2 regions of the Azospirillum mesophilum genome follow, and region 1 is predicted to be linked to the other one. Evidence: predicted binding sites of a transcription regulator. Region 1 holds the regulator's gene; the other holds the start of a gene.
The links. The regulator LexA, encoded in region 1, represses DNA repair genes until DNA is damaged. The targets are predictions, from matches to a motif close to ATGTTCTANTTTGGTTC.
Positions count from the first base shown of each region.

Region 2: a site for LexA is predicted at 2,252-2,268, ahead of ACSVC7_RS01570 (ImuA family protein). Genes of this name have one in related genera too.

Region 1 covers NZ_JBPXMQ020000007.1:130,549-135,539, forward strand. The annotation lists gene ACSVC7_RS10180 (ComEC/Rec2 family competence protein) at 1-1,169, shown strand, start outside; gene lexA (transcriptional repressor LexA) at 1,182-1,880, opposite strand; gene ACSVC7_RS10190 (molybdopterin molybdotransferase MoeA) at 2,008-3,240, opposite strand; gene moaC (cyclic pyranopterin monophosphate synthase MoaC) at 3,237-3,716, opposite strand; gene trpC (indole-3-glycerol phosphate synthase TrpC) at 3,750-4,544, opposite strand; gene trpD (anthranilate phosphoribosyltransferase) at 4,541-4,991, opposite strand, start outside.
Region 2 covers NZ_JBPXMQ020000001.1:323,975-328,965, reverse strand. The annotation lists gene ACSVC7_RS01585 (AbrB/MazE/SpoVT family DNA-binding domain-containing protein) at 1-175, opposite strand, end outside; gene ACSVC7_RS01580 (tRNA-uridine aminocarboxypropyltransferase) at 227-961, opposite strand; gene ACSVC7_RS01575 (hypothetical protein) at 1,203-1,373, shown strand; gene ACSVC7_RS01570 (ImuA family protein) at 1,388-2,227, opposite strand; gene ACSVC7_RS01565 (Tim44 domain-containing protein) at 2,366-3,463, opposite strand; gene ACSVC7_RS01560 (hypothetical protein) at 3,652-3,879, opposite strand; gene nhaA (Na+/H+ antiporter NhaA) at 4,270-4,991, shown strand, end outside.

The DNA of each region.
Region 1 (4,991 bases):
CGGCGGCGTTCGGCATCGTCTCCGCCATGGCCTACACGATGCTGGTCGGGGCGCCCGTGCCGACGGTGCGGTCGGTGCTGATGACCGGGCTGATCATGGGGGCGGTGATCGCCGACCGATCACCGCTCAGCATGCGGCTGGTCGCCTTCGCCGGGATCGTTACCGTCCTGATGGAACCGGAAGGCATGCTCGGCCCCAGCTTCCAGATGTCCTTCGCGGCCGTGGTGGCGCTGATCGCCGTCTTCGAGGTCGCGAATCCGGTGCTGGTTCGGTGGCGAAAGGGGGCGGGATGGCTCCTCCAGGGTCTACTGCATCTGGCCGGCATTGCCTTCACCAGCGTGATCGCGACGCTCGCGACGACACCGTATTCGCTGTTCCACTTCCAGCAGGTGGCTTTCTACGGCGTGCTGTCGAACATGGTTGCCATTCCCGTGACCTCCGTCTGGGTCATGCCATGGAGCCTGATGGCCTATCTGCTGATGCCCTTCGGGCTGGAGGCGCCGGCGCTGATCGCGATGAACTGGGGCGACCGGCTGGTGATCTGGACGGCGGAGGTCACCGCAGCCCTACCCGGAGCCGCCATCCTCATCCCGGCCATGCCCGGTTGGGGCATCGGGGCGGTGACGGGCGGCGGCCTGTGGCTGGTGATCTGGAGCGGGCGTTGGAGGATGCTCGGCCTCGTGCCGATAATGGCCGGAATGTTGTCGCCGGCGCTGACTCCTCGACCGGACATCCTGGTCACCGGCGACGGAACGGTGATGGCCGTCCGCACGGCGGAGGGACATCTCAGCCTGTCGGCCAAGGCCGACGGACGCGCGGCGGAAACCTGGTTGCGGCGGGACGGGCGCGAGGGGCCGGCGGATGTTTGGCCGCCGGAGGGCGTCAGCCTCGACGGGCGGCTGCGTTGCGACGTGTTGGGATGCGTTTACCGGCTGAACGGCCGGACCATCGCTCTGCTGCGCACGCCGGACGCCTTGCCGGAGGACTGCACCCTCGCCGACGCGGTGATCATCGCCGAACCGGCGCGTGGGTGCCGGGCGCCGCTGGTCATCGACCGCTGGCGCCTGCGCCGCGAGGGAGCGCAGGCGCTGTACGTCTCCATGAAGGGCGTACGCGTGCAGAGCGTCCGGGACGTACGCGGCGACCGCCCGTGGACGATGCCGCGTTGATCGTCCGTAGTCTCAGTACTTCCGAACCAGCCCGACGAGACGGCCCTGGACGCGCACCCGGTCGGCACCGAAGATGCGGGTCTCGTAGGCGGCGTTGGCGGGTTCCAGGGCGATGGTGTTGCCCTTGCGGCGCAGCCGCTTGAGCGTCACTTCGGCTTCGTCCACCAGGGCCACGACGATGGAGCCGTTCTCAGCCCCGTCGCAGCGTTGGATGATCACCGTGTCGTGGTCGAGGATGCCCGCCTCGACCATCGAGTCACCGGCAACCTCCAGCGCGTAGTGGTCGCCCGTGCTGAGCATGGCGGCGGGAATGTCCACGTAGGCCGAGTTGTCGCGCAACGCCTCGATGGGCGTGCCGGCGGCGATGCGGCCGTAGAGCGGGAGTTGCACCGTTTCCGACGCGGGGTTCGCCTCGCGGCCGGCGAAGGCGAAGTCGCCCTTGATGACGTTCGGCTGGAACTTGGCGCGCGGGGGCCGGCCGCGGCCGGCCTCCAGCCCCTCCGGCAAGCGCAGTACCTCCAGCGCGCGGGCGCGGTGGGGCAGGCGGCGGATAAAGCCGCGTTCCTCCAGGCCCGTGATCAGGCGGTGGATGCCGGACTTCGACTTGAGGCCGAGCGCGTCCTTCATCTCGTCGAAGGAGGGGGACACACCGCCCTGACCAAGCCGCTCGTGGATGAAAAGCAGCAATTCATGCTGCTTGCGCGTGAGCATTTGTGCCTCCCGGCCGGTGCCGCACTGGACATGGAACAAAAGTAAAACGTTCCACTCTGTTCTAGTTTGGTTCCCAACCGCCGTCAAGCCCCGGAAGACGTGGCCCAACACAATTCCGCGGCATCTTTTACAGAGAGAGTACACCGCCCGAGAGTGGGATGACCGGAACGCGGTCGCCGGGCTCTGCCGCCGGGGCGTTGGGCGGGCGCCGGATCAGGCAGTCGGCCTTGGCGAGGCGCGACATCATGGCGTTGTCCTGGCGCGGGAAAGGCGTCGCGACCGCGTCCCCGCAGGAATCCAGGGTCAGGGCGGCGCGCACGAAGTCTTCGCGCGAATCGTTGGCCTTCAAGGGCGCGTCAAGTCTTGCCCATTGGGGAGCGTCGTCGGTCGGCAGTCCCTGAAGAACGCGCAGGATCGGCTGCAGGAACAGGACGGCGGCCACGCCCGTGGACACCGGGTTGCCGGGCAGGCCGAGCAGCGGCACCGCACCGCCCGTGCCGAACATCATCGCTTTGCCCGGCTTCATGGCGACGGCGGTGAACGCGAGGCTGAGGCCGCCCAGGACGTTCCGCACGAAATCGTAATCGCCCTGGGACGCGCCGCCCGTCGTCACCAGCAGGTCGCAGCCCGCCGCGCCGGCCGCCATGGCGGCGAGGCTTGCCGGGTCGTCCTTGGCGATGCCGAGATTGTGCGCGATGCCGCCCTGAGTCGCGACCAGCGCGCAGAGGCCGAGCGCGTTGGAACTGACGATCTGGCTCGGCCCCAGCGGCTCGCCGGGAAGCGCGATCTCGTCGCCGGTGGCCAGCACCGCGACGCGCGGGCGCCGGTGCACGCGCAGCCACGGCACGTTCGCGCAGGCCGCCAGCGCCACATCGCGCGCGGTGATCAGCCGGCCCTTCGGCAGAAGCTCCTCGCCGACGGAGAAGTCCAGCCCAGCGGGGCGCACGAAACGGCCGGCGGGCACCGCGCGCCCGATCCGCACGCGATCATCCTCGGTCTCGGTGTCCTCCTGCATGACCACGGCATCGGCACCGGCGGGCAGGGGGGCTCCGGTGAAGATGCGCGCGACCTCGCCCGGCCCGACCGTTCCGGTGAAGGCGTGGCCGGCGGAGGCCTCGCCAACGCGGCGCAGGGTGACCGGCGCGCCGGCCTCCGCCGTTGCAATGTCGGCGGCGCGGACGGCCCATCCGTCCATGGAGGAGGCCGCGAAGGGCGGCTGGGTCAGGCGGGCGACGAGCGGTTCGGCAAGCACGCGGCCCAGCGCGTCGGGCAACGCCACCGTCTCCGCCGGCAGGGGCGAGAAGGCGGCGAGGACGCACGCGCGGGCCTCCCCGACTGAAATCATAGCGGCCGAAATCACGGGGCGGCTCCCCACTCGCCGCTCTTGCCGCCGGCCTTGTGGACAAGGCGCACGTCGGTGATGGTCATGCCCTTGTCCACCGCCTTGCACATGTCGTAGACGGTCAGGGCGGCGATGGACACGGCGGTCAGCGCCTCCATCTCCACGCCCGTCTGGCCCTTCAGCTTGCAGGTGGCGGTGATGTCCACGGCGTTGCGGTCGGGGTCGCAGGTCAGGTCCACCTTGACCGAGGTGAGCGCCAGCGGGTGGCACAGCGGGATCAGGTCCGGCGTGCGCTTGGCCCCCATGATGCCGGCCAGCCGCGCCACCGACAGCACGTCGCCCTTCTTGACCCCGCCCTCCAGGATCAGCTTCAGCGTCTCCGGCTGCATGATGACGGAGCCGCGCGCGGTCGCCGTGCGCTCCGTCTCCGCCTTGTCGGAGACGTCCACCATCACGGCGCGCCCCTCGGAATCGAAATGCGTGAAGCCGGTCATAGGGCCTCCAGGGAAGGATCAGGCGGGGAAGGGTCAGGCGGGGGCGAGAAGGGCGCGGGTGGCGGCGGTCACGTCCTCCTGGCGCATCAGCGACTCGCCGACCAGGAAGCAGCGGGCGCCGACGGCAGCCATGCGCGACAGATCGGCGGGGGTGTAGAGCCCGCTCTCCGCCACCAGCATGCGGTCGGTCGGGACATGGCGCGCCAGCTCCTCCGTCGTTGCGATGTCCACCGCGAGCGTCTTCAGGTTCCGGTTGTTCACGCCCAGCAGCGGGGTCTTCAGCGCCAGCGCGCGGTCCAGCTCCTCGCGGTTGTGCACCTCGACCAGCACGTCCAGGCCCCAGGCGATCGCCGCGTCTTCCAGCTCCGCCGCCTGAGCGTCGCTCAGCGCCGCCATGATGATCAGGATGCAGTCGGCCCCCAGCGCGCGGGACTCCGCGATCTGGTAAGGATCGACCATGAAGTCCTTGCGCAGCGCCGGCAGGTCCACCGCGGCGCGGGCGGCCACCAGATACTCGTCCTTGCCCTGGAAATAGGGCTCGTCGGTCAGCACGGACAGGCAGGTGGCGCCGCCCTCGCGGTAGGCGCGGGCCAGCGTCGGCGGGTCGAAGTCGGCACGGATCAGCCCCTTGGACGGGCTGGCCTTCTTGATCTCGGCGATCAGGCCGTAACGCCCGTCGGCGACCGTGTTGCGCAGCGCGCGGACGAAGCCGCGCGTCGGCCCGGCCTCGCGGGCGGCGGCCTCCACCTCCGACAGGGGGCGGGCGAACTTGCGGGCGAGGACCAGCGCGCGCTTGTCGTCGCAGATCTTGGTCAGAACGTCGCTCATGGTGCGGCAGCCGCCTCGTTGGTGATGGAGACAAGGCGCTGGAGCACCGCGCGGGCGCCGCCGCCGTCGATGGCGTGGCGGGCCTGTTCGACGCCTTCCTTCAGGTCGCCCGCCTTGCCCGCGACGAACAGCGCAGCGGCGGCGTTCAGCAGGACGATGTCGCGGTAGGGACCGTGGGCTCCGTCGAACAGGGCGCGGATCGCCTCCGCGTTCACATGGGCATCGCCGCCCTTCAGGTCGTCCGGGCGGGCGCGGAAGATGCCGGCCTGTTCCGGCTCGATCTCGAACACGGTCACCTCGCCGTTCTTCAGCTGGGCGACGGTGGTCGGGCCGGTGGTGGTGATCTCGTCCAGCCCGTCGGAGCCGTGCACGATCCACGCGGCCTCGGAGCCGAGCCGCTTCAGCACATGGGCCAGCGGCTCCACCCACTGCTTGGCGAAGACGCCC
Region 2 (4,991 bases), on a different contig from region 1:
CCGTGAAGGTGTGGAAGGGATCGTCCACCGCTTCCACCCGCGCCGCACGGGTCAAAATGACGCGCCCATCCTCGATGCTGTAGGCAATCTCGTCACCCTCATGCAACCCCAGCGCCGTACGCACGGGTTGCGGGATGGTTGTCTGCGCCTTGCTCGTCAGCTTACTGGTGATCATGACGGCCTCCATGAGCGGATGGCATTATAGTAAGGAAATTCCTTACTGCCTTCAAGGCGCCCCGCCCTCCCCTTCGGCCATGTTCGTCGGGGCCGTGTTCGCCGGAGCGTCCGCGTCCACGGACGCCGCCGGTGCCTCCTTCGGCGGCAGGACCCGGCGTGGGCGCGGGGCGCGCAGCTTTTTCAGCAGCAGGGAGAAGGGCTTCAGCGCGCGGTCCAGGACGGTCGGGTCGGCCTCCAGACGGGACAGCAGAAAGGCGCCGGCCTCCAGGGTGGAGACGCTCTCGCGGCGCGGCTCCTTGCGGGCCTGCCCGTAGAGGGAGCGGAACTGCGGGTGCAGCACGATCCGGCGGCACTTCAGGAGCCACGGGTTGCGCCACCACAGGGTCTTGGCCTGGCTCCAGGTGCCGTCCAGCACGATGACGCCTTCCAGATCAGCCAGGACCAGATCGCTGTCCTTCTGGACGCTGCCGTTCTTGTCCACCACGGCGACCTCGGCCTTCGGCGCGTTGTCGCCCTGCTTGACCGGGCCGAGGTAGAGCACGCCCCAGCGCTTGTAATCGACCTCGCGGCCCAGGATGCGCTTCAGGTTCGACCAGCTGAGACCCACCTTGAGGGCCGAGTTCTTGAACTGGAGATGCGCGATCTGCGCCGTCCCCAGCGCCTCGCGCTTTTCCTGCGGGTGCTGGAGGATGAGCAGGAAAACGGCGTTGTCGATCGGCTCCACCGCCTCGCAAACGCACAGGTGCTGAGGTTTTAGGCAGGCGGAGCAGGTTTCGGCGTCCATGGTCGGTCTCGGAGGAAAGGGCATCGGGGAAAGCGCGGTGGCGGGGCCTAGTGGCGAGGACTATGGGCCGACCGCCCTTAAAAAGGAACAGACGGCGTTAAAGTTTCCGAAAGAGGTGATCTGGCTCACTCATAGGCCCGTAGCTTGCATGATAGCAATCAGGCACACAGGACGGGGTGGGCCGAGGGCGGTCATAGGACCGCTCCCCGAGGCTCCCCCGACGCTCAGAAGGAGGCCTGCCATGCTGCCCGCTCATTTGGCCGCTCGCTTGCTGGAGCAACGCCGGGCCGAGCAATCGGCGGAGTTCGCCCGCCAGCTTCCGCTCTACGCGGACGACACGCCCTATCCCCTGGACGCGGACGCCGAAGGCGAGGCCGCGCGCAAGGAGCCCGATTGGGCGACCGACTACTGACGCGGTGACGGACATCAGGCGACATCGGCCAGCCGTCCGACCGGAAGGCGCGTGACCGGCTGAGCGGTCGCCGGCGCAGGTGTCGTCCGCTTCGGTGTCGTCGTCACTGTCGTGGCTGCCGCGAGCGCGCCGTCGCGCCATTCCAGCAACCATGCGCCCGGACGGCCGCCTCGGCAGCGCTCCAGCGCCACGGACCAGCGCGGGTCTCCCACGCCGGGTTCCTGCGGCGCGCTGGGGGCGGACGCGACGCGCCAGCGGGTGACCGCCGCGCTTGCGGAAGACCGGCGCGGGCCGAGCTGCAACAGGACTCCGGTCACACCGGAGGACTCGGCGGCGAGTTGCAGTCGCCGGCTCGCCGTCAGGTCCAGCGCGCCGGTCTCCCCCAGCACGGCCGACAGGCGCTTGCAGCGCAAGGCCTCCTCCATGGCCCACAGCGCGTCGGCGTCGCGGGTCGCGCGCACGGCGATCAGCCGGTCCGGCGTCAGCCCGTAGGCGGCCAGCCCGGCGGCGTGCAGGTCGCGCCCGCGCACGATCCAAACCACAGGCCAAACCACAGGCCCCGCAACGCTTCCAAGCCGGGCGAGCAGCCCCGCGGCGAAGGCCGTGCCGGCGCCGGGGTCCTCCGCCGCGACCTCGTGCAGGCAGCCGAGCGGCAACCCTCCCCCCGGCAAGGCCGAATCGAGATCGGGCACGCCGAAGGGCAGTCGGCGCGCGCTGTCCCCGCCCAGCCCCTCGATCTTTTGGATGCGGGCGCGCAGATCGGCAAGCAGCGCGGCGCGGTCCGGAGGGGACTGGCCCGGAGAGGACTGGCCCGGCGGGGACTGGATGGCTGCGGAAGGCTGGACATCGGGCATGACTCGCGTCCGTTCGACAGGTTTATGTTCCTGATATGTTCTAACACGGCCCGCCCGTCCAGAGGAGTCCGGAAAAAACGAAAGGGGCGCCCTTTCGGGCACCCCTTTGCAGATTTCAACAGCGTGGATTGGAACCGATCAGCGGGTCTGCTGGATCGCCGACAGGAGCCAGCGGCCGCCGCGCGAGCGCGTGAAGGTCCAGATCTCCGTCGCCTCGACCGGGCGGCTCGGATCACCCTCCACCACGCGGTTGGTGACGCGGTCCACCGTCGCGTCGACCAGCGAGAAGCGCATGGCGACGGTGGCGTACTCCATGTTGGCCTCGCGCCACGCCTCGGCCAGGTCGCCCTGGAGCAGGCGGACGTCGGACAGCTTGTTCACCACGCCGCGGCTGCTGTTCTGGGCCAGCTCCTCCGCGAAGTAGGAGACCATCTCCGGCGTCGCGGCGGAACGGAGCGCGGCCAGATCCTCGCGCCCGTAGGCGGTCTGGACGGTGACCAGAGTCTGCTCGAACGCCTCGTAATCGGCCGGGCCGATGCCGACGTCGTCGCGGCCGACGCCCGGACGGGACCCGGACGCGGCGCCACCGCCCACCGGACCGCCATTCAGGGGGCCGCCATTCAGGGGGTTATAGCCGACGTCCGCCGGGTCGCGGTTCAGCGGAGCACCCATCGGGGCACCCTGCGTCGGGCCGGCGTAGGCGGTGCCGGGGCTGCCCATGCTCATGCCCATCGGCCGGGCCGCCCCTTCGGAGCGGTTCCGGAAGAAACGGATGGCGAGGCGGACCAGGAAGACCACCAGCAGGATCTGGAGGATGAAGCCCAGGATGCCGGCAAAGCTGCCCAGCCCGGAGAAGAAGCCGCCGCCGAACAGCAGCCCGCCGATGCCGGCGCCGATCAGGCCGCCCATCAGGCCCGGCAGGAAGCCGCCGCGCGAGAAGAAGCCGCCCGGCTGCGGGGCCGGGGCCGGCGCGCCCATGCCCGGACGCTGCTGCATGCCCGGCGAGGGGGCCGGAGTCATGGAGCGTTCCATCGGCGCGGCCGTGTGGGGGGCCGTGTTGGTGGTGGCCGGAGCCTCGTAGGTGCGCGTGCCGCGGCTGCCCATCGAGCTGCTCTTGCCCGCGCGGGCGTCGGCGGTGCCGGCGGTCAGCGCGACGGCCAGCGCCAGGGCGATGGCGGCAAAGGCGCGAGCCGGAGAGCGAGGCTGAGTGCGGGTGGATCGAGTGGTCTGGGTCATGGCCGTGTTCGGTGAAGCCCTTCCTTGGGGACGACCACACATATGGTGTGGGCGTTGGCCCGTTTTAGAGGGGGTCCCTGCGGTCCGACAACAAAATGTGCAAAAAGCGGGCGAATGGGAAAGGACCGAAACGCAAAGGGCACCCGCCGGGGGTGCCCTCTCATGATGGCTTGTCTTGATGGAGCCCGTCAGGCCGACGCCGCGCGGCCGAGGCGGCCGCCGTGCCGGCGCAGCCCCCAGGCCGCCTGGGCCGGGGCAATGGATGAAGTGGACGGCACCGCCTCCATCGACGACCAGACGCGGCGTCGGACCTCCATCTGCCGGCGGCAGTCGCGCGAGCAGTAGAGCGGCGCCGGGCCGCGGGCCGACGTGCGCTGGAAGGGTTGGCCGCAGCACGCGCAGTACAAAGTTCCCATCAATTCCTCCCAAATCCTGGCCAGTTTTCTTGGCGCCAGTTTTCTTGGCGTATGTCCCGACTTGCCGTCGGGTCTTTGTCGTTGGTGGTCGCATTCTTCGCGCACCAGCCGCCCCCGCGCCAGCGAGCAATCGACATATGGCCGTTCGTTGGCGTGGCTATGGCCAACAAACAGCCCATGAAACTGTTTCATTAATAATGATTTAGGTTCCAAACACACCGGCCGGCGCGGCGTTTCGCCGCAATCCGGCGTGGGCTTGGCTTCACCTTTCGGCCGATAACCCCCACATCCCGGCTCTTACGATTCCAGAGCACCCTTCGGCGCCCTTCGTGTTGATCCCCTGACGAAGCCCCACCGCGAAGACCTGCCGGACAACCGAGAAGAGCCGCGATGAAACTCCCCGCCATCCGAGACTTCCTGGAGAACGAGGCCGCCGCCGGGGTGGCCCTGATGATCGCCTCCGCCGTCGCCCTGGTCTGGGCGAACTCCGCCGCCGCCCCGCTGTACGAGGCGCTGCTGGCCCTGCCGGTGACCGTCACGGCGGGCGGGGTCGGCATCGACAAGCCGCTGATCCTGTGGATCAACGACGGGCTGATGGCGATCTTCTTCCTGGTTGTCGGGCTGGAGATCAAGCGGGAGGTGCTGGCCGGCGAGCTGTCGAACCGCGCCAAGGCCATGCTGCCGGGCATCGCGGCGCTGGGCGGCATGGCGGCGCCGGCGCTGGTCTATGTCTTCTTCAACTGGGGCGACCCGGTGACCCTGCAGGGCTGGGCCATCCCGGCGGCCACCGACATCGCCTTTGCGGTGGGGGTTCTGGCCCTGCTGGGCTCGCGCGTGCCGACGTCCTTGCGCATCTTCCTGCTGGCGCTCGCCATCATGGACGACCTGGGCGCGATCGTGATCATCGCCGCCTTCTACAGCCACGGGATCGTGCCGATGGCGCTGGGCTTCGCCGCCATCGCCGGGCTGGGGCTGTTCTGGATGAACCTGATCGGGGTGCGCAGCCTGACGCCCTACATGCTGCTGGGGCTGGTGCTGTGGGTCTGCGTTCTGAAGTCGGGCGTGCACGCCACGCTGGCCGGCGTGGCCCTGGCCTTCACCATCCCGCTGCG